Regions from separate parts of the Rhizobium sp. X9 genome, predicted to be linked through region 1. Evidence: riboswitches for the same ligand, from Rfam matches in the RefSeq annotation. Region 1 holds a riboswitch; the other holds the start of a gene.

Evidence for each region. A riboswitch is a leader RNA that binds a small molecule or an ion and turns the genes downstream of it on or off. The one in region 1 is predicted to bind S-adenosylmethionine.
Region 2: another riboswitch for S-adenosylmethionine. It lies ahead of JZY08_RS00560 (O-succinylhomoserine sulfhydrylase); the one in region 1 lies ahead of metA (homoserine O-succinyltransferase).

The regions. Positions count from the first base shown of each region.
Region 1 is NZ_CP071311.1:2,684,459-2,699,334, reverse strand. It holds gene JZY08_RS13045 (glucan ABC transporter ATP-binding protein/ permease) at 1-460, opposite strand, end outside; gene JZY08_RS13040 (LuxR family transcriptional regulator) at 798-1,535, shown strand; gene pyc (pyruvate carboxylase) at 1,642-5,103, shown strand; gene JZY08_RS13030 (DeoR/GlpR family DNA-binding transcription regulator) at 5,236-6,036, shown strand; gene JZY08_RS13025 (MFS transporter) at 6,049-7,239, shown strand; gene ispG (flavodoxin-dependent (E)-4-hydroxy-3-methylbut-2-enyl-diphosphate synthase) at 7,360-8,610, shown strand; gene JZY08_RS13015 (OmpA family protein) at 8,674-9,336, shown strand; gene JZY08_RS13010 (polyprenyl synthetase family protein) at 9,491-10,405, opposite strand; gene mtgA (monofunctional biosynthetic peptidoglycan transglycosylase) at 10,577-11,287, shown strand; gene JZY08_RS13000 (aldose epimerase family protein) at 11,303-12,322, opposite strand; gene metA (homoserine O-succinyltransferase) at 12,397-13,323, opposite strand; SAM riboswitch at 13,406-13,482, opposite strand; gene JZY08_RS12990 (thiamine diphosphokinase) at 13,573-14,226, shown strand; gene JZY08_RS12985 (ABC-F family ATP-binding cassette domain-containing protein) at 14,231-14,876, shown strand, end outside.
Region 2 is NZ_CP071311.1:110,610-125,485, reverse strand. It holds gene JZY08_RS00595 (hypothetical protein) at 1-243, shown strand, start outside; gene JZY08_RS00590 (hypothetical protein) at 240-1,058, shown strand; gene JZY08_RS00585 (hypothetical protein) at 1,055-1,258, shown strand; gene JZY08_RS00580 (hypothetical protein) at 1,258-1,476, shown strand; gene JZY08_RS00575 (hypothetical protein) at 1,595-2,608, shown strand; tRNA gene JZY08_RS00570 (tRNA-Gly) at 2,659-2,732, opposite strand; gene JZY08_RS00565 (2'-deoxycytidine 5'-triphosphate deaminase) at 2,789-3,886, opposite strand; SAM riboswitch at 3,960-4,038, shown strand; gene JZY08_RS00560 (O-succinylhomoserine sulfhydrylase) at 4,082-5,266, shown strand; gene apaG (Co2+/Mg2+ efflux protein ApaG) at 5,512-5,904, shown strand; gene JZY08_RS00550 (Hsp33 family molecular chaperone) at 5,956-6,945, opposite strand; gene argF (ornithine carbamoyltransferase) at 7,189-8,106, opposite strand; gene JZY08_RS00540 (aspartate aminotransferase family protein) at 8,161-9,360, opposite strand; gene JZY08_RS00535 (GcrA family cell cycle regulator) at 9,791-10,324, shown strand; gene phoB (phosphate regulon transcriptional regulator PhoB) at 10,625-11,308, opposite strand; gene phoU (phosphate signaling complex protein PhoU) at 11,340-12,065, opposite strand; gene pstB (phosphate ABC transporter ATP-binding protein PstB) at 12,163-12,978, opposite strand; gene pstA (phosphate ABC transporter permease PstA) at 12,993-14,315, opposite strand; gene pstC (phosphate ABC transporter permease subunit PstC) at 14,312-14,876, opposite strand, start outside.

The DNA.
Region 1 (14,876 bases):
TGGCCATGGCTGTCGGAATAAGCAGCACGAGCGCCACGAAGGTTGCCAGATGCGTGCGCATGAATTCGAGCCAGAGGCCGAACAGCGTTTCGCTGGCGCGCAGCAGTGTGTGCAGCGCATTGGAGGTGCCGCGCTGATGGTGCCAGGACAGCGGCATCGAGATGATGCGCCCGAAGGCTTCCGTCAGCAGCGTCGCACGGCGGCCATGCGCCAGCCGGTCGGCCTCGCGGGCAACGGCGACATAGGCAACGGTGTTGAAGACGCCAAAGCCCGCCCACAGGATGAGGATGGACGTGACACCGGTGCCGGAAGAGATGGCGTCGATGATCCGTCCGAACAGCACGGGTTCGGCAATGGTTATCGCTGCAAGAATGACGTTGGCGATGACGACGACCGTGACACGCCATTTATGTACGGTCAGATAGCGCAGAGCGCGTGTGTAAACCTGAAACAAAGTCAAATTTTCAATCCAGTCCGGCGTCTTTTTCGAGCGGTTGATTGTTCGGTCTCAAGACAATCCTTTTTTAGCAAGGTTGCATGAGACGGCGAAATTTGTGTAATTATCGCTCTTTCTGTCTGAATGGCGGCTTAACAAACTGACCGCGTGTGCGAACCGAAAAAAACCGAACCTGATATTTCCAGAGGCGTCGTCACAAGATTTTGCATGTTCGTTTCAGGGATTGCTAACGATGACATGATCAATCTCATCCGACCGGCGCCCGAGTAACATGACGTCATCGCGGGACCATGTCCTTCGGTCATTCCTTTCAAGTCAAGCTCCGGGCCATGTGTCTTTAATGCACGATATCCTTCACTTCATCTCTGCGTGTTACCAGGCGGGAAGCGCCGACCGCGTTCGCTCTGAATTCGCAACGCTTATTCGCGAATATGGTTTCGAATATTTCCTCGTCAGCAGGCGAATGACCGGGGAGCTTGCCTCCACCGGCCAGATTCTCGCGCAACATCTCCCCGAAGGCTGGATCGAGGTCTACAGGGCCAAGAAATACAATCTCGTCGATCCCGTCCGCAAGGTGATCGGCATGGTGCACAAGCCGTTTCAATGGAAAGAGGCTCTCGAAGGCCTGCCCCGCGCCATGCATCGGAAAAGGGCAAGCGTGTTTTTTAACGATGCCGGCCGCTATGGCCTGCAGGGCGGTTATGCCTTTCCCGTGCATGGGCGCGCCGGATTTATCGGCGCGGTGTTCATTGGTGGTCAGGACAGGCAATTGCCCTCGCTCCAGGTCGAACTGCTGGATGCGGCCACGCGTGCGGTATTCTGGCGCCTGCTCGATCTTTCCGGTCAGGCTCACGGCCTCAACAATTCCCCGGATGTTTCCGCTCTCGAGTTGACGAAACGGGAAATGGAGGTGCTGACGCTGATGGCTGATGGCATGACCTCGACCGAAATCGGACGCCAGCTATCGATCTCCAACCATACGGTCGACTGGTATATCAACGGAATCCAGCGCCGGTTCAGCGCCAAGAACCGGCAGCATACAGTCGCGCTCGCTTTTCGCCACGGCCTGCTGAGCTAGCGGCGACAGGACGGTTCTCTCCCGAATTGCCCTTTCCAAGACCGGGTTTTGCTGCTTAATTCCGCAGTGCAGCAGAAATTTTGTTTTGGCGTGTGGGGAGACCGTCTTGAAAATATCGAAAATACTTGTTGCCAACCGATCCGAAATTGCGATCCGCGTTTTCCGGGCAGCGAATGAGCTGGGGATAAAAACCGTCGCGATCTGGGCGGAAGAGGACAAGCTGTCTTTGCACCGCTTCAAGGCGGATGAAAGTTATCAGGTCGGCAGGGGCCCTCATCTTGCCAAGGATATGGGACCGATCGAAAGTTATCTTTCGATCGAGGAGGTTATCCGCGTCGCCAAACTTTCGGGAGCTGACGCGATCCATCCCGGCTATGGCCTTCTGTCCGAAAGTCCTGAATTCGTAGAGGCCTGCAACAAGGCGGGTATCACCTTCATAGGACCGACGGCGGATACGATGCGCCAGCTCGGCAACAAGGTCGCCGCCCGCAATCTTGCCATTTCGGTTGATGTACCCGTTGTTCCCGCCACCGATCCGCTGCCGGACGATATTGCGCAAGTCGAGCGCATGGCTGAGGAAATCGGTTATCCCGTCATGCTGAAGGCCTCCTGGGGCGGCGGCGGCCGCGGCATGCGCGCCATCCGCAAGAAGGAAGACCTGGCGCGTGAGGTGACCGAGGCCAAGCGCGAGGCGAAGGCCGCCTTCGGCAAGGACGAGGTCTATCTCGAAAAGCTGGTGGAGCGCGCGCGCCACGTCGAGAGCCAGGTTCTCGGCGATACACACGGCAATGTCGTGCATCTGTTCGAGCGTGATTGTTCTATTCAGCGCCGCAATCAAAAAGTGGTCGAGCGTGCACCCGCACCTTACCTCAGCGAAGCGCAGCGCCAGGAACTGGCAGCCTATTCCCTCAGGATCGCAGCCGCGACCAATTATATCGGCGCAGGTACGGTCGAATATCTGATGGATGCCGATACCGGCAAGTTCTACTTCATCGAGGTCAATCCACGCATTCAGGTGGAGCATACCGTCACCGAAGTCGTGACCGGTATCGATATCGTCAAGGCGCAGATCCATATTCTGGAAGGTGCCGCAATCGGCACGCCGGAATCGGGCGTGCCGAAGCAGGAAGATATTCGCCTCAACGGGCATGCGCTGCAGTGCCGCATCACCACGGAAGATCCGGAACACAACTTCATTCCGGATTATGGCCGTATCACCGCTTATCGCTCGGCGTCCGGCTTCGGCATTCGTCTGGATGGCGGCACGTCCTATTCGGGAGCGATCATTACCCGCTATTACGATCCGCTGCTGGTCAAGGTAACGGCCTGGGCGCCGCAGCCGGACGAAGCGATCAGCCGCATGGACCGCGCGCTGCGCGAATTCCGTATCCGCGGCGTAGCGACCAACCTGACCTTCCTCGAAGCCATCATCGGCCATCCGAGTTTCCTCAACAACACCTATACGACCCGCTTCATCGATTCGACGCCGGAACTGTTCGCGCAGGTCAAGCGTCAGGACCGCGCTACCAAGCTGCTGACCTATCTTGCGGATGTTACGGTGAACGGCCATCCGGAAACCAAGGGCCGCGTCAGGCCGCCGCCGAATGCGGCGCAGCCAGTCGTGCCCTATATCGACGCGCCGACGCCGGATGGTACGAAGCAGTTGCTCGACCGGCTGGGACCGAAGGGTTTTTCCGACTGGATGCGCAATGAAAAGCGGGTGCTGGTGACCGATACGACGATGCGCGACGGCCATCAGTCGCTGCTGGCCACGCGCATGCGCACACACGACATTGCCGGCGTGGCGAGCGTTTACGCCAAGGCCTTGCCGCAGCTTCTGTCGCTGGAATGCTGGGGTGGTGCAACCTTCGACGTTTCCATGCGCTTCCTGACCGAAGACCCGTGGGAGCGTCTGGCGCTGATCCGCGAGGGTGCGCCGAACCTGCTTCTGCAAATGCTGCTGCGCGGTGCGAACGGCGTCGGATACAAGAACTATCCCGACAATGTCGTGAAATATTTCGTCCGCCAGGCCGCAAGGGGCGGTATCGACCTGTTCCGTGTGTTTGACTGCCTCAACTGGGTGGAGAATATGCGTGTCTCGATGGACGCAATCGCCGAAGAGAACAAGCTCTGCGAAGCAGCCATCTGCTATACCGGTGATATCCTCAATTCGGCACGCCCGAAATACGACCTGAAATATTACACCAATCTCGCCGCTGAGCTGGAACGTGCAGGCGCCAATATCATCGCCGTGAAGGATATGGCAGGGCTTCTGAAGCCTGCCGCTGCCAGGGTGCTGTTCAAGGCGCTGCGGGAGGCGACCAGCCTGCCGATCCATTTCCACACCCATGACACATCCGGCATTGCGGCTGCGACCGTGCTTGCCGCCGTCGATGCGGGCGTGGATGCGGTGGATGCCGCCATGGACGCGCTTTCTGGCAATACGTCCCAGCCCTGCCTTGGCTCCATCGTCGAGGCGCTGGCCGGGTCGGAACGGGATACCGGTCTTGATCCAGAATGGATCCGTCGCATCTCCTTCTACTGGGAGGCGGCGCGCAACCAGTATGCGGCTTTCGAAAGCGACCTCAAAGGACCGGCCTCGGAAGTCTATCTGCATGAAATGCCGGGCGGCCAGTTCACCAACCTCAAGGAACAGGCCCGTTCGCTGGGTCTGGAGAGCCGCTGGCACGAGGTGGCGCAGGCCTATGCCGATGCCAACCGCATGTTCGGTGATATCGTCAAGGTAACGCCGTCTTCCAAGGTCGTCGGCGATATGGCGTTGATGATGGTGAGCCAGGATCTGACGGTTGCCGATGTCGAAAACCCTGATCGTGAAGTGTCATTCCCGGACTCGGTGGTTTCGATGCTGAAGGGCGATCTTGGACAGTCGCCAGGCGGCTGGCCGGAAGCCCTGCAGAAAAAGGCGCTGAAAGGTGAGGCGCCCTACACCGTGCGTCCCGGTTCGCTGCTGCCGGATGCCGACCTCGATGCGGAAAGAAAGGCGATCGAAACCAAGCTCGAGCGCTCCGTGAACGACTTCGAATTCGCGTCCTATCTGATGTACCCGAAGGTGTTCACCGATTTCGCACTGACCGCCGAGACCTATGGTCCGGTCTCGGTCCTGCCCACTCATGCCTATTTCTACGGCATGGAGGATGGGGAGGAGCTGTTTGCCGATATCGAACGCGGCAAGACGCTGGTCATCGTCAATCAGGCCTCATCCGGTACGGATGACAAGGGCATGGTGACGGTGTTCTTCGAGATCAACGGCCAGCCGCGCCGCATCAAGGTGCCGGACCGCGCCCATGGCGCATCGGGTTCTGCGGTCCGCCGCAAGGCTGAACCCGGCAATGCGTCGCATATCGGCGCGCCGATGCCGGGCGTGATCAGCCGCGTCTTCATCAATCAGGGTCAGGAGGTGAAGGCCGGTGACGTGCTCCTGTCCATCGAGGCCATGAAGATGGAAACAGCGCTTCACGCCGAACGTGACGGCAAAATCGCCGAGGTTCTGGTGCGCCCCGGTGACCAGATCGACGCGAAGGACCTGCTGATCTCCTACGCCGAATGATGCGCTGACGCGTGACATTTTACTTTTCGGTATAAACGCCCGCCCTTTGGCGGGCGTTTTGCTGTTGCGCCTTTGCTAAAACTCAATTATGCATGTTCGTGCACGTTTATTCCTGTTTATGCATGAGTCCCGATGAACGATCATTTTGTCAGCGAGCGCCAGGCGCTCATCCTTGCGCAGTTGCGGCAAAGCGGCCGTGTGCTCGCACAGGATCTGGCGCAGAACTTCGGCGTTTCCGAAGACACGGTCCGCCGGGATCTGCGCGAGATGGCGGCACGTGGCGAATGCCTGCGCGTTTATGGCGGGGCTTTGCTTTCCGATAGCACGACGGTGCCGCTGAAGACGCGTATTGCCGAGGATGCCGACCGCAAGGCTTCGCTGGCGCGCGCAGCCATTCCACTTCTCGAGCCGGGCATGGTCGTTTTCATCGATGCTGGCTCCACCAATCTGGCCATCGCCAGAGCGATCCCCACCGGTCTTAACTTGACCGTGGTGACGAATACGCCGGCCATCGCCGCTGAACTGACGGGGCGGGCCGATATCGATCTGGTGCTGATCGGCGGCAAGGTCGATCCGGCCGTTGGCGCTGCGATCGACGCCATGGCTTTGCGGCAACTTGAATTGATGCGGCCCGATCTCTGTATTCTCGGCGTTTGCGGCGTCGCGGACGAGACCGGCCTTTCGGCGGATGTTTTCGAGGATGCCGTGTTCAAGCGGCTCGCCTGCAGCGCCAGCCAGCGGATTGTCGCCGCCGTTACCACGGAAAAGCTTGGCCACAGAGCGGCTTTTCACGTGCATGATTTTTCCCCGCCCCTTTCCCTGGTGCTCGAACATGATGCCGACCCGGCGCTGATCGAGGCGCTGTCGGCAAGAGGTGTACAGCTTCATTGCGGCGATGATGACGCCGTTCGATTTTCCCATGGTCAAGTCTGAAGGATATTGCCGATGAACGGCCCCACGACATTTTCGCCAACGGTGAAGCGCTCATCCTATCTGACGCGCCACAGGCTTGGTGTGTCCCTGCTGTTTTTGATGAACGGTTTCATGATGGGGTCCTGGGCCCCGAAGATTCCGGAGTTTGCGGCGCGTTTATCCCTAAGCGAAAGTGCGCTCGGCCTGATTATTCTGGTTTTTGGCATCGGTTCGCTGGTTTTCATGCCGATCGCCGGTTCCCAGATCGCCCGTTTCGGATCGCGCACGGTCAGTCTCGTGACGGCAGCGATCTTCCTGCCGACACTGCTTTTCATCTCCTGGGCAGGCACGATCTGGGCGGGAGTGATTGCGGTTTTCCTGTTTGGCGGTCTGACGGGAGCGATGGATGTGGCCATGAACGCCAATGCCGTGGCGGTCGAGCGTGACATGCGCCGCGCCATCATGTCGTCGTGTCATGCCTTCTGGAGCCTCGGCGGCCTGATCGGTGCCGGTCTTGGCGGTTACCTCATCACGGCAATCGGCGTTCAGGGTCACGCGATTGCACTGACAATTATCGCCCTTGTCCTGCTGGTCATTGCATGGCCGCGCGTTCTTGCGGATCGTCCCCATGCGGAAGAGGAGCGCCCGAAGGGCGGCCTGCCGATGACACCCCTGCCGTGGATCATCGGCCTGATGGCGTTGTTTTCGATGATCCCGGAAGGTGCGATCCTCGATTGGGGTGCTCTTTATCTGCGCAACGAACTCGGTGCTTCCGTCTCGCAGTCCGGTTTCGCCTTCGCTGCATTTTCCATGACCATGGCGATCATGCGTTTTGCCGGCGATCTGGTGCGCGACAGGTTCGGGGCCGTCCGGACCCTGCGTTTCTGCTCGGTCATGTCGATCACCGGTCTTCTGATTGCCGGTCTTGCGGGAAATTCCACTTTCGTGATTATCGGTTTCGCCATTGCCGGTATCGGTATTTCCAACATGGTTCCGATCGCCTTTTCGGCAGCGGGCAACATGCCCGGGCTGGCACCCGGCATCGGCCTGTCAGTCGTCACCACCATGGGTTATTCCGGCATTCTGGTAGCGCCCTCGGCCATCGGCTTCATTGCCGAACATACCGGCCTTGCCAGCGTCTTTCTCGCTCTGCCGTTGCTGCATGTGGTGGTTTTGCTGCTTTCGCGGCTTGCCCGGCACGCGGATGGTGCGGGCAAGGAATAGGCGTCTCGAATTTTGCCATGATTGCGGTAAAGTAGAAGCTCTTACGCGTTGGGTGTTGACAAGGAGGCCCCCTTGTTTCACCTCAATTGCCAGACCTTGCCGCAAGCTCCAGAGACCGCCATGACGTCACACGCCGATTACGACCCAAAGCCCCGCCGCGCATCCGTCGCCGTCGACGTGGGCGGCGTCATCGTCGGGGGCGGCGCGCCCGTTGTCGTGCAATCCATGACCAATACCGACACGGCGGATATTGACGCCACCGTGCAGCAGGTGGCGGCGCTTTTCCAGGCTGGTTCGGAAATGGTGCGCATCACCGTTGACCGGGACGAGAGCGCCGCAGCCGTGCCGAAAATCCGCGAGCGGCTGCTGCGTCTTGGCATGGATGTGCCGTTGATCGGTGATTTCCACTATATCGGCCACAAGCTTCTGGCGGATCATCCGGCCTGTGCGGAAGCTCTGGCGAAGTATCGCATCAATCCCGGCAATGTCGGCTTCAAGGACAAGAAGGACAAGCAGTTCGGCGAAATAGTCGAAATGGCCATCCGCTACGACAAGCCGGTTCGCATCGGTGTGAACTGGGGATCGCTTGACCAGGAATTGCTGACGACGCTGATGGACAAGAACAAGGAGGAGGGTTTTCCGCTCTCCGCCCGTCAGGTCACCCGTGAGGCCATCGTCCAGTCGGCGCTGATCTCCGCCGAGCTTGCCGAAGAGATCGGCCTGCCGCGCAACCGCATCATCCTTTCTGCCAAGGTCAGCCAGGTGCAGGACCTGATCGCGGTTTATTCGATGCTGTCGGAGCGGTCCAACCACGCCCTGCATCTCGGGCTCACCGAAGCGGGCATGGGTTCCAAGGGCATCGTCGCCTCTTCTGCCGCCATGGGTTATGTGCTGCAGCATGGCATCGGTGACACGATCCGCGTTTCGCTGACGCCGGAGCCGAATGGCGACCGCACCCGCGAAGTCCAGGTGGCGCAGGAATTGCTGCAGGTCATGGGTTTTCGCCAGTTCATTCCGGTCGTTGCGGCATGTCCCGGCTGCGGGCGCACCACGTCCACCGTGTTTCAGGAACTTGCCCAGAACATTCAGAACGACATTCGCAAGAACATGCCGCTCTGGCGTGAAAAATATCCCGGCGTCGAGGCGCTCAATGTTGCCGTCATGGGCTGCATCGTGAATGGCCCCGGCGAAAGCAAACATGCCGATATCGGCATTTCGCTGCCCGGAACCGGCGAGAGCCCCGCCGCTCCAGTCTTCATCGACGGCGAAAAGGCCCTTACCCTGCGTGGGCCCAATATCGCCGCCGATTTTGAAGCGCTTGTGATCGATTACATCGAAAAGCGTTTTGGCCGGAAAGATGCGGCGGAGTAAAGAGTACCGTGAAACCGGAATTCCACTGTCATACCTCCTGAACCCTTCGGAGCATCAAACTACATGATCAAGAAAATTGCGATCGTTGCCCTTTGCGCGACCTATCTTTCCTCCTGCACCACCACCGACCCCTATACGGGCGAGCAGAAGATGTCGAACACGGCGGGCGGCGCCGGCATCGGCGCTGTCGTCGGTGCTCTCGGTGGTCTGGCTGTCGGCGGGTCGCCGACGGGTCGCCGTAACGCAGCCCTCATCGGTGCCGGTATCGGTGCGCTTGCCGGCGGCGCCATCGGTAATTACATGGATGGTCAGGAAGCCGAACTGCGCGCCCAGCTTCAGGGCACGGGCGTTTCGGTTAGCCGCCGTGGCGACAGCATCGTTCTCAACATGCCGTCGAACATCACCTTCGCGACGGATCAGGATCAGGTCATTCCGCCGTTCTATCAGACGCTTGATTCCGTTGGCATCGTGCTGAACAAGTTCAACCGCACGCTGATCGACATCAATGGTCACACCGATTCCACCGGTAGCCCCGGCTACAATCAGGGCCTCTCGGAACGCCGTGCCGCCTCGGTTGCCAATTATCTTGGCGCACGCGGCGTCGATCAGCGCCGTATTTCGACGCTCGGCTTCGGTCCGTCGCAGCCGATCGCTTCGAATGCAACGCCGGATGGTCGCGCCCAGAACCGTCGCGTCGAAGTGCTGATTTCGCCGCTCAAGGGCTAAAGCGCACGTAGCTCTCCTACCGTCACCCCGGACTAGATCCGGGGTCCAGCGCGATCAAGTCCTTGATCGCGAAAGACTCCCGTCACGACGCAGACGCGCCGTGGCTGGATGCCGGATCTAGTCCGGCATGACGGAAGACGCTACGAGAACCTTGTCAGCTTTTTCGTTCAGCGATGAATCTTGCGGCCGCGATGAGAATCGCGGCCTTTTCGCCATAAGGGGCCAGGAGTTCGCCGGCTTCCGCCACCAGTTCCTGAAGCTTGCCGCGCGCCCAGTCCTCACCGCGCAGCGCCACCAGCGTTCCCTTGCCGCGTGCGGCGTCCTTGCCGGTTGCCTTGCCCATGGTGGCGGCATCGGCCGTCAGGTCGAGGAGATCGTCGGCAAGCTGGAAGGCGAGGCCGATCTTTTCACCGAAGAGGCGCAGTCTTTGCCTTTCGGAAATATCGCTGCCGGCGATGATCGCGCCGGCTTCGCAGGCGAAACGCAGCAGCGCACCGGTTTTCATAGCCTGCAATGTAACAATGCCTGCTTCGTCCGGAGCCTTCTTTTCCGCAGCGAGATCGAACGCCTGACCGCCGGCCATCCCGCCGATACCCGCTGCGCGGGCGAGTGACAGCACGAGAGCGGCCTTGCGATCTGCCGAGAGCGGATTTTCGTCCGACGCGATGATGTCGAAGGCGAGCGTCAGCAGGCTGTCGCCGGCGAGAATGGCGGTTGCCTCGTCGAATTTGCGATGCACGGTCGGCTGGCCGCGACGCAGATCGTCATCATCCATGGCTGGAAGATCGTCATGCACCAGCGAATAACAATGGAGGCATTCGAGTGCAGCACCGACATAAAGGGCAGCACCGGCATCTCCGCCCAAAAGGGCAGCGCTTTCAATGACGAGGAAAGGCCGCAGACGTTTGCCGCCGTTCAGCACACCATGACGCATGGCGTCGAGCAGGTTTTGCGGGCGCGTAATCTCATCCGCGCGCGCCTCTGCGGACAGCAGGCGACCAAGCAGGGATTCGGTCTTTGCCGCGTTATCGCGCAGCCGCGTTTCGAAATTCGTCATCTGAGCGTCCATGTCGCGCTCTTTGGCATGCCGCGCGGGGCCAGGCAACCTTTTCGTGATTCCTGAGGTCAACTGTTTGACCGGACTCGCCTTGAAGCCGGCAATGGAATATGAAAGGCTTCGATTGGTGCGGGGCTTTGACGAATATTGAGCAGTACGCCTGAAAGCGACGCAGATTACGCCGTGCTGGCGGAAGACCGGAGCAGTCCGAAGGTGGATTTTCGCACGTTGGCAAAGCGTATCTTCTTGACCTTGCTGGCATTGCTGATCCTGCCCTATCTGCTGATCCCGGTTTATGCGCTGCCTTTCATCCGGCCGGTCTCGACGCTGATGCTTGCCGATCTGGTGACCCTGCAGGGTTATGACCGGCGCTGGGTGCCTCTTGAGGATATTTCACCGCGCCTCGTTCAATCCGTGATGATGTCCGAGGACGGGCAATTCTGTTTCCATGGCGGCGTTGACTGGAACCAGATGCAGTCCGTCGTCAGCAATGCGCTCGACGGCGCCTCCACCCGCGGTGCCAGCACCATTCCGATGCAGACAGCCAAGAACCTGTTTTTATGGAACGGCCGTTCTTTCCTGCGCAAGGGGCTGGAACTGCCGCTGGCGATTGCGGCCGATTTCGTCTGGTCGAAAAAGCGTATGATGGAGATTTATCTCAACGTTGCCGAATGGGGGCCTGGCATTTACGGCATTGAGGCGGCGGCGCAACATCATTTCAAGGTGCCGGCTGCAAAGCTCAGTTCCCGTCAGGCAGCGCTGCTAGCCGTTTCCCTGCCCAATCCCATCGACCGTGTCGCCGGCAAGCCGGGTCGTGGCCTGCAAAGACTTGCCGGCCTTATAGAACGACGCGCCCGGGCCTCCGGGGCTTATGTCGGCTGCGTGCTGGACTGACGCCAGCCCGCTGCCTTAGCCCTTCTTGAAAATATAATCGGTTTCCTGACGCAGCGTTTCGCCCGGCCGAAGGATCGCGTGCGGAAAATCGGGGTGATTAACGGCGTCCGGCCATATCTGCGTTTCCAGACAAAAACCGGCAAAGGGGCCGTAGTGGCGGCCATCGAGACCCGCAACAGGAACGTTCAGCTTGAAGGCCGAATAGAATTGCACGCCGGGTTCGGTGGTGTGAACCTCAAGGGCGATATCGGAGGCGGGCGAATAGGCGCGGGCAACCTTGCGCTTGGCGCGACGCTCTGGCGAAAGGCAGAAATTGTGGTCGTAGAGAACCTGTTCGCCATTTTCCTTGCGCCGCATCGGCGTCGGGTGTCGCAGGTCGAAGACGGTGCCCTCGACGGAGCGTATTTCGCCGGTCGGTATCTGCTTGTCGTTGGTCGGCAGGTAAAAGTCGGCGGCGATGCTGATCTCGTGCCCAAGTGCGGTATCCGCGCCATCGAGATTGAAATAGGAGTGCTGGCAGACATTGGCGATGGTCGGCTTGTCAGTCACCGTTTCATAGACCACCGAAAGCACGCCGCCGTCGCGGATCGTATAGGTGGCGGTAACAGTGCAATTGCCGGGATAACCGGCGCGGCCATCGGGATCGATGATCTGCAGAACCGCATGGCTTTCGCCATGTTCCATCAGCATCCAGTTGCGTTTGCCCATGCCGTCGCTGCCGCCATGCAGGTGGCTGACGCCTTTTTCGTTCAGTTCCAGCTGGTATTCGTGCCCGTCGATCGAGAATTTGCCATCACCGATACGGTTGGCATTCCGGCCGGGGGTGGCGCCGAAATAGGACGAATATTTGTAGTCCTCGAAGGTATCGAAGCCGAGGACGAGCGGCGGCTGGTGGCCCTCAAGGCGCAGATCCTGAATGACCGCTCCCCAGGTGATAACCTTGGCCGTCAAGCCGCCCTTCGAGATGGTGACGCGCTCGACCTTTTCGCCGGTCGCCGTGAAACCGAAATTCTCCCGTGCCGCCGCGTCGCTCATGGCGTCCTTCTCCCGATATCTTTGAATTGCCGGCGGACGTTGCGTCATTTTCCGGCAATTCGCAATCCCGCAATTTACGCGGCGATTTCCCCGATGGATTCGAGATCGTAGGGCGTCGTCTGGTATATCTCGTTGATCCAGTTGCCAAAAAACAGATGGGCATGGCTGCGCCAGCGGTTGAGCGGGGCTAGTTCCGGATCATTGTGCGGAAAATAATCATGCGGCAGCTTGATAGGCACGCCGGCATTCGCATCGCGGAAATATTCATCCGAAAGCGAAGTGGAATCATATTCGACGTGGTTGAACATGTAGAGACGGTTGCCCGCTTTCTCATGCACCAGGCACACGCCCATTTCCTCTGACTCCATCAGGATTTCGAGCTCGGGGTGTTTTTCAATGTCAGTGCGGCGCACTTCCGTCCAGCGTGAGACCGGAACCTGGAAATCGTCCGAAAAGCCGTTCAGATAGATCGATGAAGGGCAGAGATTGCGGTGACGATAAACACCGAAAGCCTTTTCCTTCAGTTCGTATTTCGGCACACCGTGGAAATGGTAGATGGCGGCCATCGCGCCCCAGCAGACGTTCAGTGTCGAATGGACGTTGGTTTGCGTCCAGTCGAAAATCTTTTGCATCTCGTCCCAGTAGGTGACGTCTTCATAGTCCAGCATTTCGATCGGCGCGCCGGTGATGATGAAGCCGTCGAACTTGCGGTGGCGCACTTCCTCCCAGGTCTCGTAGAAAGACAGAAGGTGCTCTTCCGGCGTATTCTTGGCGCGGTGGCCGCCGATGCGTATCAGAGAAAACTCCACCTGCAGCGGCGAAGCACCGACGAGGCGCGCCATCTGCACTTCCGTCTTGATCTTGTTCGGCATGAGATTGAGAAGCCCGATCTGGAGCGGGCGGATATCCTGCCGGATGGCCGCCGTTTCAGTCATGACCCGCACACCCTCATGAACGAGGGTGTCGAAGGCGGGAAGCGTATCGGGAATCTTGATCGGCATGTCGAACTCTCTTTTCGGATGACGTAAAGAACGTTGCGAAAACAAAAAAACCGGCAGCGAAATCGCAGCCGGTCCCAGGAAATTGCCTTTTTCCTCGACCCTTTAGCGACTTCTTTAAAGTGGCTGCAAGCCGGTCGGCAAATCACCACTGAGGCGTTTCATAATCCTGAAGCCGACGAAAATCAATATCGGCTGATTTCGTCGGGTTTCTGCCTTTCCATTTTTGCCTGAGGTGCGATAAGGCAGGGCATGGATAGAGAACGCTTCACCATTCTGCTTGGCGGCGATGTGACGGTTACCGACCGCCTGAAGCTGGCGGTTGCGAACAGCCGTGTGATCGCGGCCGATGGCGGCATGCGCCATGCTGCACCGCTTGATCTTACGCCAGAGCTCTGGGTGGGAGATTTCGATTCCGCCAGCACGGAGCTGCTCAGCTCCTGGCCAAATGTGGAGCGCCAACCTTACCCGGCCGCAAAGGCCGTGACCGATGGCGAGATCGCAGTCTCGGGGGCTCTCGCCCGCGGCGCGGGTTCGCTGGTGCTCGTTGGTGCACTCGGCGGGGCGAGAAGCGACCATGCGCTTCAGCATCTTCTTTACGCGGTGGCGCTTGCTGAGCGTGGTCTAGACGTTACGCTGACCTCCGGCGAAGAGGAGGCTCGCCCGCTTGTTGCCGGTTCCCTCGATATCGATCTGCCGCCCGCTTCGCTGTTTTCCGTTGCCGGGCTCACCGCTCTTACGGGGCTTGATATCGGCAATGTGCGTTATCCGCTCAAGGATTTCGCGCTTGCTTTCGGCTCCTCCCGCACTATTTCCAATGTCGCGAATGGCGGGCTCGTGCATTTCTCGCTGAAAAGCGGAAAAGCCATCGTGCTCGCCCGCCCTTATGATCTGACCGGAGCCTGACGCCTTGGCACCCCCAATTTTGAAACTCGATGACATCAAGCTGACTTTCGGCGTGACCCCGCTGCTCGATGGCGCCAATCTTCAGGTGGAGCCGGGCGACCGCATCTGCCTTGTCGGGCGCAACGGTTCCGGCAAGTCGACCCTGATGAAGATCGCCGCAGGTCTCGTCGAAGCGCAGTCAGGCGAGGTTTTCCGCCACCCCTCCGCCACCATCCGCTATCTGGAACAGGCACCGGATTTTGCCGGTTACGATACCGTGCAGGCCTATGCCGAGGCGGGGCTCGGGCCGGGAGACGATGCCTATCGTGTCACTTATCTTCTCGAGCATCTCGGCCTGACCGGACAGGAACATCCGGAAAGCCTTTCCGGCGGCGAAGCGCGGCGCGCGGCTCTTGCCCGCGTTATGGCGCCCGAGCCCGATATTCTGATGCTGGACGAGCCGACCAACCATCTGGACCTGCCCACCATCGAATGGCTTGAAGGCGAATTGCAGCAGACGCGCAGCGCGTTGGTGCTGATTTCGCACGATAGGCGTTTTCTGGAGAAGGTCTCCACCTCGACCGTGTGGCTCGATCGCGGCCAGTCGCGCCGTCTCAATCGCGGCTTTGCGCATTTCGAGGAATGGCGTGACAAGGTGTTGGAAGAGGAAG
Region 2 (14,876 bases), 570 kb from region 1:
CGCCCGCTGATCGACAAGCTGGGCGACACCGACCTTTGCGAAGCCGAATGGAAAGCCAAGGAAGCCGCGGAAGAGGTGCTTATCCGCACGCCGTGCGTCACGCTGGCCGATGTCCGCGCCAAAGCTCGGCTCGCTATCGAGGACGAAAATGTCTTTGACAGCATCACCAACTGCCGGGCTCCCGACGGCCACATGGGAACCATCTTCCTGAAATCGATCCTCAACGAGGAGGCAGGCGAATGAAAACTACCCGTCGCACTTTCCTCGTCGGCGCTGCTGCCGCCTCTCTGCCGGTCACTGCTGGCGCCTGTGTTGATGTTACAGCAATTCAGGCCGAGGCCGCTGCACCTGCGACCGTCGCTGAAAACCCGGACCTGCTGGCGGCTTATGCCCGCCTGCAGGATGCTCGGGCCGAATTGCATGCCGCGAAGGATGCACTGGAATGGATTGCGGATGAATGGCGGCACCGGTGGCCGCTCGCTCCTGAAGAACTTCTTGGTGGCTCCAACGCAAACCGTGGCTCGCGCACCGACGGCGCAGAGAGGGATATTGTCGGCCGCTACTTGGTCCGAGACACAAGCTCATTGCGCAAGCGTTTCACCGATCGGCAACGACAGGAAACACCATCTGCGTGTTTCTTCGTGACGAGCCAACGGGACGCCGCCGAAACCCTTCAAGAGTTGCGTAAACGCACACCGCGTGGACGAAACGAAAAGGCGTTGGCAAAATCTCGTGCTGATTTGAATGCCGCGATCGAGAGATACGAACACAAACTGGCTCTGGCGCAGGAATATGAAGCGAAAACCGCAAGCCTGCGCAAAGCCGCCGGCGTTGCTGCCGCTAAGGGGCGCATCAACGATGCTGAAACCCGCATGGCCGTTATCAGTTCTGAAATCTCTAAATTGCCAGCATTCACTCATGAAGGCCTCGTGATCAAGGCTGATGCCATCAGGGCCAGCGGGATTTTCGAGGCTCTGAGGCGAAGCGAGGGCGTCGTTCCAGAGATGGCCCGGTTCATCGAGCAGGTGGTTGCCATGGGCGGGAGGGTTTCCGTATGAACGATCCCCGCACCAAATTTGACGATGCGGCCGGCGCGGCCGAAAGCTTCATCCACGCCATGAAAAGGCTGATCGATACCGCCTTCGATGGCGGCAACGAAAAGCCTAAGGATTATTGCGCGCTTCACCTCCTCGCGGATTCTGCCATTCGGGAAATCACCGAAGCACACAAGGCGTTCGATGAGATGGAGGCACGCTGATGAGCCACGGAGCCTTCAGACAGGCTGACATGGAAAGGATCATCAGGGCCGCCCGCAGTGAGGGCGCGGCGGTTCAAGTTGATCTACGGACGCTGGTTGTTACCGTTATTCCCACTATCCACAGGCAAGACGGCCTTGACGAGCGCGTCGGCAACACCCGCATCCTGCCGTTGGGCGCTCTTGCCCCAGACGGAAAGGACAATTTTGATGCGGACTGACAGGCCCGGTTATAAATACCGGGACAACAAAGATGGATCGAGGGTCCATTATTGGGATCCGAAACGCGCCGTGAAGGGTTCGCCCGCGGCGCTTTCGGCCATTCGTCTTGATGACGATTTGACGGAAGACCAGATCGCCGCCGAGTGCCGGCGTCTGACCGACCAGCTGCGCAGCGAACTTTCAACGCTTGGTGCCCCGCCGACGTTCGACGGGACAATCAAAGCGCTGATCGATGCTTACAAGTTCGATACCACCAGTTCCCTTCACAGCGTCAAGCACTCGACGCGCATAAGGGACTATGAGCCGAGCTTGCGCGTGCTGGAAAAGAATATCGGCTCGCGTCGGATCGACGTGCTGAAAGCTTCGGACTTCAAGAAGTGGTTCGGGGAATGGCGCAAGAAGGGACATAGACGTGCCGCTGGAGCGATCAAGCTCTTGCGGGTGATCTTGTCCTATGGCGCGGGGGAACGCTTGCACGGCTGCGCACAAGCACGCTCTATCCTGTCGGATATGCAGTTCGAACAGCCAGGCGGCCGAACCGTCGCAATGACCTATGCACAGTGCGAGGCCATCGTGAAGAAAAGCGCCGAGATGAAATGCCCGTCGATCGGATTCGTTGAAGCGCTGAAATTCGAAACAGCCCTGCGCCGGATCGATGTAATCGGGGAGTGGTCGCCGCCGCCTGAAGGTGGTCCGTTCCGGTGGCGTGGCCTGACGGCCGGGGATATCTCGAAAGACATGATCCTGTCCATCAAGACGAGCAAAACAGGCGCCCTCGCCTCTCGCGACCTGAACGTCATGCCACTGGTGACGGAAGCCCTGAAGGCTTACACGATCCCCGAAATCGGTCCTGTCGTGATCGATGAGGACACTGGCAAGCCTTACCGGGATAACCACTACACGACCAAATTCAGCAAGGTCCGGAAAGCTGCCGGCGTGCCAGATTATGTGTGGTCAATGGATTCCCGGGCGGGCGCCGTTTCGGAGACTGTCGAGGCAACAGGATCGCTTGAAGCCGCCCAGGAATTGGCGACACACAGCACGCCGAAAATGACAAAAAGGTATAGCCGCGGTGACGGTTTGCAGTCGAGCAGACGAATCGCGGAAATGCGCGCCGAAAAGCGCAAGTGACATGACGTGACACGGGTGACACGTCGCATCCTCTAAGTTATTGAAAAGACTGGAGCGGGTGAGGGTAATCGAAACCCCATCATCAGCTTGGGAAGCTGCTGCTCTACCATTGAGCTACACCCGCGCCGCAGACAAGACATCGGATAGTTCCATCCGGGTGTCAAGCACCCGGAGGGGTCATTATTCCGCGCGGAAATGCTTGGAAAGTTTCAGGCCCTGGGCCTGGTAGTTGGAGCCCAGGCCGCTGCCATAGAGGCCTTCCGGCTTTTGCAGCATATGCTCGTAAACCAGGCGGCCGACAATCTGGCCGTGTTCCAGGATGAAGGGCACTTCGTGGCTGCGCACCTCGAGCACCGCGCGGCTGCCTGTGCCGCCGGCCTGCGCGTGGCCGAAGCCGGGATCGAAGAAGCCGGCATAGTGGACGCGGAACTCGCCCACCAAGGGGTCAAAGGGTGTCATTTCTGCCGCATAAAGCGGGGGCACATGCACGGCCTCGCGTGAGACGAGAATATAGAATTCATCGGGATCGAGGATCAGTTCCGCGCGGCCGCGCGCATGCAGCGGCTCCCAGAAATCGAGAACGTCGTGCTGGGCCTTCTTGTCGACATCGACCACGGCGGTATGATGCTTGCCGCGATATCCGATCAGGCCGTTCTCGCCAAAACCCATGAGGTCGATGGAAAGCGCGATGCCGCCGCCGGTCACGTTCGGAGTGTCGCTCGCGACCAGCATTTCCGTCTCGTGCAGTTTCAGCAGCTCGCTTTCGTTGAGCAGCGAGTGACCAACGCGGAAGCGGATCTGCGACAGGCGCGATCCTCGACGCACGACCACGGGGAAGGTGCGCGGGCTGATTTCCAGATAGAGCGGGCCCGAATATCCAGCCGGTATCTTGTCAAATTCCTGCGCATTGTCGGTCATGACGCGGGTGAAGATATCAAGACGTCCGGTCGAGCTTTTGGGATTGGCCGAGGCCGACATGTCCGCCGGCAGCTCCAGGCTTTCCATCAGGGGAACGATATAAACGCAGCCGGTCTCCAGCACCGCCCCCTGGGTGAGATCGACCTCGTGCAGGCTGAAGCGGTTGAGCTTGTCGATGACGCGGGTTCCGGGGCCCGGCATGAAACTGGCGCGCACACGATAGGCCTTCGAGCCGAGCCGCAGATCAAGGCTGGCGGGCTGCACCTGGTCAGCATCGAGATCGGCTTCGCTTTTCAGCTTGCCGCCCGCAAACAGCGCCCTGATTGCGCCATCCGCCAAAATGCCCGTCGTTCTGATCATGGTCATCATTCCTTTTTACGGCGACAAAACCAAAAGGAAAGCATTGACGCAAGCCGGTAACGGCAGTATGGCAAGCTTATCCCGTGGTGATTTGGCCGGTCGGCTTGCAGCCACGTTAAACAAGTGGCTAAAAAGACCGGGTGCTAGGAACCGGTCTGCTTTTGCGGCCGGTTTTTTTGTTTTGAAGGTGATCACATGAGCAATAAATGGCGCCCGGCAACCCAGCTCGTTCACGGCGGTACGCTACGCTCACCCTATGGTGAAACGTCGGAAGCGATCTATCTGACCCAGGGTTTCGTCTACGAAAACTCCGAGGCCGCCGAAGCGCGCTTCAAGGGTGAAACGGATGGATTCATCTACGCCCGCTATGCAAGCCCGACCAATGACATGTTCGAAAAGCGCATGTGCCTGCTGGAAGGTGCGGAAGACGCCCGGGCGCTTGCCTCCGGCATGGCCGCCGTCACCGCCGCCATCATGTGCCAGCTGCGCGCCGGCGATCATATCGTTGCTGCCCGTGCCCTCTTCGGCTCCTGCCGCTGGGTGGTCGAAACGCTTGCGCCGAAATACGGCATCGAATGCACGCTGATCGACGGACGCGATCTCGGCAATTGGGAAAAGGCGATCCAGCCGAACACCAAGCTGTTCTTCCTTGAAAGCCCGACAAATCCGACGCTTGAAATCATCGACATTGCCGGCGTGGCGAAGCTCGCCAACCAGATCGGCGCGAAAGTGGTGGTCGATAACGTCTTCGCGACGCCGCTCTTCCAGAAGCCGCTCGAACTCGGCGCCCACATCGTTGTTTATTCGGCAACGAAACATATTGACGGTCAGGGCCGTTGCCTTGGCGGCGTGATCCTTTCCGACAAGAAGTGGATCGAGGAAGAGCTGCAGGATTACTTCCGCCATACCGGCCCGGCCATGTCGCCGTTCAACGCCTGGACGCTGCTGAAGGGCATCGAGACCCTGCCGCTGCGCGTCAAGCAGCAGACGGCCAATGCCGGCAAAATCGCCGATTTCCTCGCCGATAGCGGCAAGGTTGCCAAGGTCATCTATCCCGGCCGCGCCGATCACCCACAGGCCGACATCATCGCGCGGCAGATGTCCGGCGGATCGACGCTCGTGGCTTTCGAACTGAAGGGCGGCAAGGATGCGGCCTTCGCGCTGCAGAACGCGCTGGAAATCGTGAAGATCTCCAACAATCTCGGCGATGCCAAGAGCCTCATCACCCACCCCGGCACCACGACGCACAAGAACCTGACCGATGAGGCGCGCGCCGAACTCGGCATTTCCGGCGGCACCTTGCGTCTTTCCTGCGGCATTGAGGATACGGACGATCTGCTGGAGGATCTGGCGAAGGGTCTGGCAGCCGTTTCGGCTTAAAAATTCAGTTTGCACATCGCCATGGCCCGTCTTCAATGTCCGGCCATGGCGTCCGAAAGGCTCCCGCCGCAAGGGTGAAGCCCGGTATCAGGCAACCAATATTTACCTTTACCGTTATCCCTAACGGTAGAAAACAGCGCAACAGAAGATGCCGCCTGCCCGTCAAGTCGTTCATTTTCTTGACGATAGCCAGAACCTATAGTGTAGGATATCGGCGGCAGGCATAATATCGAGGTGTGGCGCGTATGTATCGTGCTCTGACAAGGGATATCGAGGTTACGGTCGATCCGTATTATCTCGAGGAACAATCCGACCCGGATGACGACCGTTACGTCTGGGGCTATAAAGTCGTGATCTCGAACAACTCAGATATTCCGGTAACACTCGTCAACCGCTACTGGCACATCACCGATCAGAACGGACAGGTGGATGAAGTCTACGGCCCCGGCGTCGTCGGCGAGCAGCCGCATCTGAACCCCGGCGACAGCTACGAATATTCGTCAGGATGTCCGCTGGATACGCCGTCCGGCCTGATGTTTGGCCATTATGAAATGGAAACGGACAAAGGCGAGGTGTTCAATGTCACCATACCCGCCTTCTCACTGGATTCACCCGGCCTGATGCGGGTCTTGAACTGACGCAAACGGGGCCGCACCATTTAATAGCGCGGCCTCGCCAGTCAAAGTGCCTCAGGCGTTTTCAAACTCGCTGACATCATAGCGATAGGTCGTGGAGCAGAACTCGCAGGTCACGGCAATTGCGCCGTCTTCTTCGCTTGCCTTGATCTCTTCGGCGGTGAAGCCGGAGAGCACGCCCTTGATCTTTTCGCGCGAGCAGCTGCAGCGGTCAAAAATCGCCTGCGGATCGTAGATGCGCACGCCACTTTCGTGGAAAAGCCTGTAGAGCAGACGCTCCACCGGCACCTGCGGATCGGTCAGCTCGTCGGTATCCACCGTGTTCAGCAGCGTGACCGCCTCGGTCCAGGCATCATCCTCAGCCACGTCGTAATTGCCCTCATCGCCGTCGCCTCCGTGAAGATCACGCATGCGAAGACGCTCAGGCGCCTGCGGCAGAAATTGCGCAATCACGCCGCCGGCACGCCAGCCGTGGCGTGGCTTTCCATCGCCGTCACGGTCGAAGAATTCGGCAACGCCAAGGCGCACGCGGGTGGGAAGCTGTTCCGACTGGCGGAAATAAACCCCGGCGATTTCTTCCAGCGACGAGCCGTCCAGCGGCACGATGCCCTGATAGGGCTGCATTCCCGCGCCCTGATCGATGGTGAAGGCCAGAATGCCGGTGCCCAGCAACTGTTCCGGAGAGGTCGCTCCCGCCGCAATCGCCTCCGCCAGCCGCTCCTCATCGAAACGGGCATAGGCACGCATGCTTTCAGGGGCGGTGAAATCCGCCACCAGAAGGTCAACCGGGCCGTCACCCTTGGTCTGAACGGTGAGCTTGCCGGAAAATTTAAGCGAGGTGCCGATCAGCGCCGTCAGAACGGTGGCTTCCGCGAGAAGGCGGGCGACCACCGCAGGATAGTCGTGCCTTTCGAGAATGGCATTCAACAGCGGCCCAACCTGCACGGCGCGGCCGCGCACATCCAGACCTTCGACCTGAAAGGGCACGACCTTGTCGTCGCCAGCCAAATCGAGATCGTCCAGTTCAACTGTTACATCTGCCATATCATAACTCCTTGGCGCAGCCGTTGCGCCGCTACCGTCCAAAAGTCCGGCTTTCTGAATGTGCTTTTTCCGCTTGTCGCACAGAGATTCGGGAAGCGAAACCGCCTCCGGGAAAAATCGTGCAAATCGTGATTGTGGCCCGCCAGCAAAACCGACGAGCCTTTTCGAAGTCCCACAGATGGTAATGTGCCGAGCCAAGTTCAAGCACCCTTCCTCACCGTTTGGCAGGAAGGGCAAGAGCCGTCAGATGACGCCCATGCACCAGGCAATGATGGACTTCTGCGCATGCAGGCGGTTTTCCGCCTCATCGAAGACGACCGACTGCGGCCCGTCGATCACGCCATCAGTCACTTCCTCGCCACGATGTGCCGGCAGGCAATGCATGAACAGCGCGTCTTTATCAGCCTTCGCCATCAGGGCTTCATTGACCTGATAGGGCTGGAAAATATTGTGGCCGCGCGCCTTGTGCTCCTGGTTCATCGACACCCAGGTATCGGTAACGACGCAATCCGCTCCCGCCACTGCCTTATCGGCATCGTGGTACAGCGCGATCTCGCCGCCATTGTTGCGCGCCCAGTTCAAGAACTTGTCATGCGGTTCGGACCCCATCGGCACCGCCATCGCCATGCGATAGCCAAAACGGGCGGAGCCTTCCACGAAGGAATGCAGCACATTGTTGCCGTCGCCCGTCCAGGCAATGGTCTTGCCCTTGACCGGGCCGCGATGTTCCTCGAACGTCAATATATCCGCCATGATCTGGCAGGGATGGGTGTCGTCCGTTAGACCGTTGATGACCGGCACAGTGGCGTGTTCAGCAAGCTCGAGCAGGCGCGAATGATCTGTCGTGCGGATCATGATGGCGTCGACATAACGCGACAGCACCTTGGCCGTATCGCCAATCGTTTCGGCGCGGCCCAGCTGCATTTCCGTGCCCGACAGGAAAAGGGTCTCGCCGCCGAGCTGGCGCATGCCGACATCGAAGGAGACGCGGGTGCGGGTGGACGGCTTTTCAAAGATCATCGCCAGCATCTTGCCGGCAAGCGGCTTTGCCGCCGTGCCGGTTTTGGTGGCAATCTTGCGCGTGCGCGCATCATCAAGAATTGTCCGCAAGTCCTCCGACCCGACGGCCGAGAGGTCCAGAAAATGTTTTGGTGAAACCATGCTGATCTGTCCCATGCTTGCGAGCCCCTGAACAGAGGCCCGCCCTTGATTTACTCAGGCGATTTTCGCCTGTTTCGCTGTCAGGGAGGCGGCGGCCGCGTCGACACGCGCAAGACCCTCGCGGGCCTCTTCCGCCGTGGTGACGAGCGGCGGCAGAAGGCGGATGACATTGTCGCCCGCAGGCACGCCAAGCAGATGTTCGGCGCGCATGGCCTGCAGCAGATCGCCCGAAGGAACCTTCGCCTTGATGCCCAGAAGCAGGCCTTCGCCGCGGATTTCCTCGATCACGTCAGGATAACGATCCTTGAGCGAGGCGAGGCCCTGGCGGAAAACCAACGCGACATCACGGACCTTTTCGAGAAAACCGTCGGCTAGAACGACATCCAGCACGGCATTGCCGACCGCCATGGCCAGCGGATTGCCGCCATAGGTGGTGCCGTGTACGCCCGCCGTCATGCCGGAAGCAGCATCCGCTGTTGCAAGGCATGCGCCGAGCGGGAAACCGCCGCCAATACCCTTGGCGACTGCCATGATATCGGGCGCAACACCGGTCTGCTCATAGGCAAAGAGTTTGCCCGTGCGGCCGACGCCCGTCTGGACCTCATCGAAAATCAGGAGCAGGCCGTGCTCGTCGCACAGACCACGCAGGAGTTGCAGGAATTCCTTGCTGGGCGCGCGGATACCGCCCTCGCCCTGGATGGGCTCGATCAGAAGTGCGGCCGTCTCGGCCGTGATGGCTGCCTTCAGGGCATCGACATCGCCGAACGGCACCTGATCGAAACCTTCGACCTTGGGACCGAAACCTTCGAGATATTTCTGCTGGCCGCCGGCGGCGATCGTCGCAAGCGTGCGGCCATGGAACGCGCCTTCGAACGTGACGATACGGAACTTTTCCGGATGGCCTTTCGAATAGTGATAACGGCGCGCGGTCTTTATTGCACATTCCAGTGCTTCCGCGCCGGAATTGGTGAAGAACACCTTGTCTGCGAAAGTCGCTTCCGTCAGGCGCCTGGCGAGTTTTTCCTGTCCCGGCACTTCATAGAGGTTCGAGACGTGCCAGACCTTCTCGGCCTGCGTCTTGATCGCATCCACAAGGTGCGGATGGGCATGGCCCAGTGAGTTGACGGCGACACCGGCCGCAAAATCGAGATATCGTTCGCCGCTTTCCGTGAACAGCCAGACGCCCTCACCGCGCTCAAAGCGCAGGGGGGCTCTGGAAAACGTATCAAACAATGGCGCGGCGGCTTCGGCCATGGCTGTATCACTCCTTGCGCAGATGCGCTGTCAACGGTTGTCAATAGGCTTCAAGGGTTATCCCTCGCCTGAAAATCAAAAATGCCGCCTCGCGGCGGCAGGGGCACTATTGTCACTTCGTTTGCCGATGTCAACAAAAGTCCGCGTTTCCCGGGCTTCTCAAGCCCTAGTAGGTGGCGGCCGGCGAGCCCCAAGGTGTTGCCTTTCAGACTCAACTCGCCAGCAAGTTGGGGAAAACCGGAAAATCGATTCCAGATGATTCCCCCGACTCTTGCCACGGAGTCTGCGTGGCACTAGGTTAATCGCTAATTACTAGACTGCATTGCGGCGGAACTAGTCACCAAAAATCCGGCGGAAACCACGCTTGCGGCACGCCCGCGAGACGGAGAGGGATTCTGCCGAAAATACACGCGACAAGCGGAGAAGCGGCATGAACTGGACAGACGAGCGAGTCGAAAAACTCAAGAAATTGTGGTCCGAAGGGCTTAGCGCCAGCCAGATAGCAGCGCAGCTGGGCGGTGTCAGCCGCAATGCCGTAATCGGCAAGGTCCATCGTCTCAACCTGCCGGGGCGCGTCAAGGCTGGCGGTCCGGTCACTTCGGCACGTTCCGCGCCCAAGCGCACCGCTGCACCTGCTCCGCGCACGACGACTTTCGCAGGCCGCGTCAACGCAGCCCCGGCGCGGGTTCTCACCCGTTCGAACGCGGCAACGGCGCTGCACGAGGAGATCGACATCGAGACCGCACAGGTTCTCGATTACGTTCCTTCCAAAAACGTTGTCACGCCGATTTCCCGTCGCCTGACGCTGACGGAACTGACCGAGCGCACCTGCAAGTGGCCGGTTGGCGATCCGCTGAAGGACGACTTCCATTTCTGCGGTTGTGAAGCGCTGGAATCTTCGCCCTATTGCAAGTTCCATGCGAAACTCGCCTACCAGCCGGTGAGCGAGCGCCGTAAGGCTTGAGTGTTGCGGCACGCATTTCAACACTCAAAATTACGGGCCTTCGGGCCCGTTTTTTTATGACGAAAAACAGGCCGGCTCCGCGGTCAGCTTGATGACAGCGCGCCGAACCCTTGCCACTCCCTCGTGATTGGGCGTCACCCTTCGATTTTGGTTTCAACTGGCTGCCGATCCTCCGTCAAGACGGAGAATGGCATCGAGTTTTGTGGATGTTGATATAGAAAAAGCCCGAAACCGTTTCCGATTTCGGGCCTGCTTTTTTGCGGCACCATGTTGCCAGCGAAACTATCGGCTCCGCTTCGCTCAGGCTTCCATCGAATATCCGGCACCACGCACGGTGCGGATAACATCCTGCATGTGCGAAAAATTCAGAGCCTTGCGCAGACGGCCGACATGCACATCGACAGTGCGCTCATCGACATAGATATCGTGACCCCAGACGCCATCCAGCAATTGCGAGCGGGAAAACACCCGGCCCGGCGATGTCATCAGGAACTCCAGCAGGCGGAATTCCGTCGGGCCGAGGCGAACTTCGCGGCTTTTGCGGTGAACGCGATGGGTTTCGCGATCGAGTTCGATATCGCCGCATTTCAGCACCGATGACAGAACCTCGGGCCGGGCCCGGCGCAGCATGGCCTTGACGCGGGCCATGAGTTCCGGCGTCGAAAACGGCTTGACGACATAATCATCGGCACCGGTGGCAAGACCGCGAACCCGCTCACTTTCCTCTCCGCGCGCCGTCAGCATGATGATGGGCAGGCGTTCGGTTTCCGGCCGCATTCTCAATCGCCTGCAGAGTTCGATACCGGACACACCGGGCAGCATCCAATCCAGGATGAGAAGATCCGGAATACGCTCCTGCAGCCTGATTTCCGCCTCGTCGCCACGGGGTATCGTGTCGACGTCGTATCCCTCAGCCTCGAGATTGTAACGAAGCAGGACGCTCAACGCTTCCTCGTCTTCCACAACTGCAATCTTGGGCACCATATATTGAACTCCGCAAGCTTCTGCTTGTCTGTTACTCGGTCACCGAACCGAGGGTGTTGGAACTGTCGTCCTTCGGACGCTCGCCCTCCGGCTGGCTGCCGGTGGTCATGTAATAGATCGTCTCGGCAATATTCGTGGCGTGGTCGCCGATGCGCTCGATGTTCTTGGCGCAGAACAGAAGATGCGTGCAGGTGGTGATGTTGCGCGGATCTTCCATCATGTAGGTCAGAAGCTCCCGGAAGAGCGACGTGTACATCGCGTCGATTTCCTCGTCGCGCTCGCGAATGGCATTGGCCTTCTCGGCGGAACGGGTGGAATAGACGTCGAGGACTTCCTTGAGCTGCACCAGCGCCAGCTCCGACAGATGTTCGATGCCGCGGGCGAGCTTGCGCGGCACGCCGGTTCCGGCAACCGCGATGACGCGCTTTGCGGTGTTCTTGCCGAGATCGCCGACGCGTTCCAGATCGGCGGCGATGCGCAGGGTGCCGATGATCTCGCGAAGGTCGGCCGCCACAGGTTGGCGTCTGGCGATGGTGACGATGGCCTTGTCGCCGATTTCGCGTTCGGCATGGTCGAGAATTGTATCGTCGGAAATGACCTTCTGCGCGAGTGCCGCATCGGAATTGACGAGGGCACGCACGGCGTCGCCGCACATCTGCTCGGCAAGACCGCCCATTTCGGCGATGCGGCGCGTCAGAAACTTCAATTCGTCGTCATAGGCGGACAGGATATGCGAATGGGTCGTTGTCTGTGTCACGGTCTAGTCCTCCGGCTTGGCCTGCATGCGCGTACCCGGAAGCGGGCACGGCAGAGGCACCAGTCTTGTTCGGTTTCGAGAAAGCGCCGGCCGGGGATCAGCCGAAGCGGCCCATGATGTAATCCTGCGTGCGCTGGTCGTCCGGATTGGTGAACATCTTGTCCGTTTCATTTTCTTCGACAAGATGACCAAGATGGAACATGGCCGTACGCTGCGAAACACGCGCCGCCTGCTGCATGGAGTGCGTGACGATGACGATCGTGTAGTTGGTGCGCAGTTCGTGGATCAGTTCCTCGACCTTTGCGGTCGCGATCGGATCGAGCGCCGAGCAGGGTTCGTCCATCAGGATGACTTCCGGGCTGACGGCAACCGCGCGCGCGATGCACAGACGCTGCTGCTGACCACCGGAGAGACCCGTGCCGGACTCCAGCAGGCGATCCTTCACCTCGTTCCAGAGACCCGCCTTCTGCAGGCTCTGCTCGACGATCTGGTCCATATCCGCCTTGTTGCGGGCGAGACCATGGATGCGCGGGCCGTAGGCGATGTTTTCATAGATGGTCTTGGGAAACGGGTTCGGCTTCTGGAACACCATGCCGACGCGGGCGCGCAATTCGACGACGTCGATCGCCTGATCGTAGATATCGTCCGTGTCGAGCGTGATCTTGCCGGTGACCCGGCAACCGTCGATCGTGTCGTTCATGCGGTTCAAGGTGCGCAGGAAAGTGGATTTACCGCAACCGGACGGGCCGATAAGCGCAGTCACCGTGTTTTCACGGACGTTGAGGTTCACGTCGTAAAGCGCGCGCTTTTCGCCGTAATAAACCGAAACGTCCTTGCCGATCATCTTGTATGAGACTTCATTCATTTTCTTGTCCAGCGCCTTTTCAACTGCTGCTTCCGACAACATGTTCATTGCTCTAGCTCCCTCTACCAGCGCCGCTCAAAGCGGCGACGCAACAGGATTGCGCCAACATTCATGACGATGAGGAACAGAAGCAGGATGATGATAGCGCCAGATGTCCTCTCGACAAAGGCGCGTTCGGCTTCGTTCGCCCACATGTAAATCTGCACCGGCAGAGCCGTGGACGGATCCATTGGCGTTGTCGGATAATTCGCAACGAATGCCACCATGCCGATCAGAAGCAGCGGCGCCGTTTCGCCCAATGCGTGGGCGAGGCCGATGATGGTGCCGGTCAGAATGCCGGGCATGGCGAGCGGCAGGACGTGGTGGAAGATCGTCTGCATCTTGGATGCGCCCAGACCGAGTGCGGCAGCGCGGATCGACGGCGGCACGGCCTTCAATGCGGCACGGGTCGCGATGATGATCGTCGGCAGCGTCATCAGCGTCAGGACAAGGCCGCCAACCAGAGAGGCGGAGCGCGGAAAGCCCATGAAGTTGATGAAAACGGAAAGGCCGAGCAGACCGTAGACGATCGAAGGAACTGCCGCCAGATTGTTGATGTTCACCTCGATGAGATCCGTCAGGCGGTTCTTAGGGGCAAATTCTTCAAGATAGATGGAGGCTGCGACGCCGATCGGCAGCGACAGCACAAGCACGATCAGCATCATGTAAAAGGAGCCGATCAGCGCCACGCCGACACCCGCCGCTTCCGGACGGCTCGAATTGCCGTTGACGAAGATGCCGGTATTGAAATGCTTGCCGAGCTGGCCGCTTTCGGCGAGCTGGTTCATCCAGCCGAGCTGCTGGTTCGAGATACGGCGGTTGGCTTCATCCACCGTCATGTCCACCTGGCCCTTGAAGGCACTGTCGACATCACCAGACGCCAGAAGCGTGACGGTGCGCGTGGTGCCGATAATGGCCGGATCGGCAACGACGATATCGCGCAGCTGTGTGCGAACGCTGTCCGAGATCATGGTGTTGACGGCGCGAAGACCGGCACGGTCCGTCGGCGCAACGCCAAGAACCTTGGCGACGGCATCGCGAGCGAGGACGGGATAATTGGCCGTCATCAGCTTGGCAGGATTTGCGGCCCGCTCATTCTTCGGATCGATGATCAGTTCGGAAAACTCGACCGGAACGGTGATCATCGTCTGCTGGAAGGCGGTGTAACCCTTGGAGACGACCGACCAGAGCAGCAGGAAGAGGAACAGGAGGCCAAAGGAAATCGCTGCCATGCCATAGGCACGGAAACGGCGTTCGGCGGCGTAGCGGCGCTTGATGCCGATATCACGACGTGCGGCCTTGTTGGTGCCGGCAGCGCCGGCTGCGGGAGAAACGATGTCGGTCATTCATATTGCTCCCGGTATTTGCGCACGATGTAAAGCGCGTAGATATTCAGGCAAAGCGTGATGGCAAAAAGCGTGATGCCCAGCGCGAAGGCAACCAGCGTTTGCGGCGAGGTGAATTCAAGGTCGCCGGTCAGCTGACTGACGATCTTGACCGTTACGGTGGTCATCGGTTCGAAGGGGTTGAGTTGCAGGCGGGCGGCAACGCCGGCCGCGAGAACCACGATCATGGTTTCGCCGATCGCACGCGATGCCGTCATCAGCACGGCGCCGACGATGCCGGGAAGAGCGGCGGGAACGATGACCTTCTTGATGGTTTCAGACCGCGTGGCGCCGAGACCGAGCGAACCGTCACGCAGAGAGCGCGGCACGGCGGTGATGATGTCATCCGACAGCGACGAGACATAGGGGATCAGCATGATGCCCATGACGAAGCCGGCGGTGATGACGCTCTGCGCCTGGATGAAGTTGGCGTAATTACCCGTCGCCAGACCGTTGATCTGCGTGGAAATGTCTCTGAGGAACGGACCAACCGTCGTCAGCGCGAAGAAGCCGTAGACGATG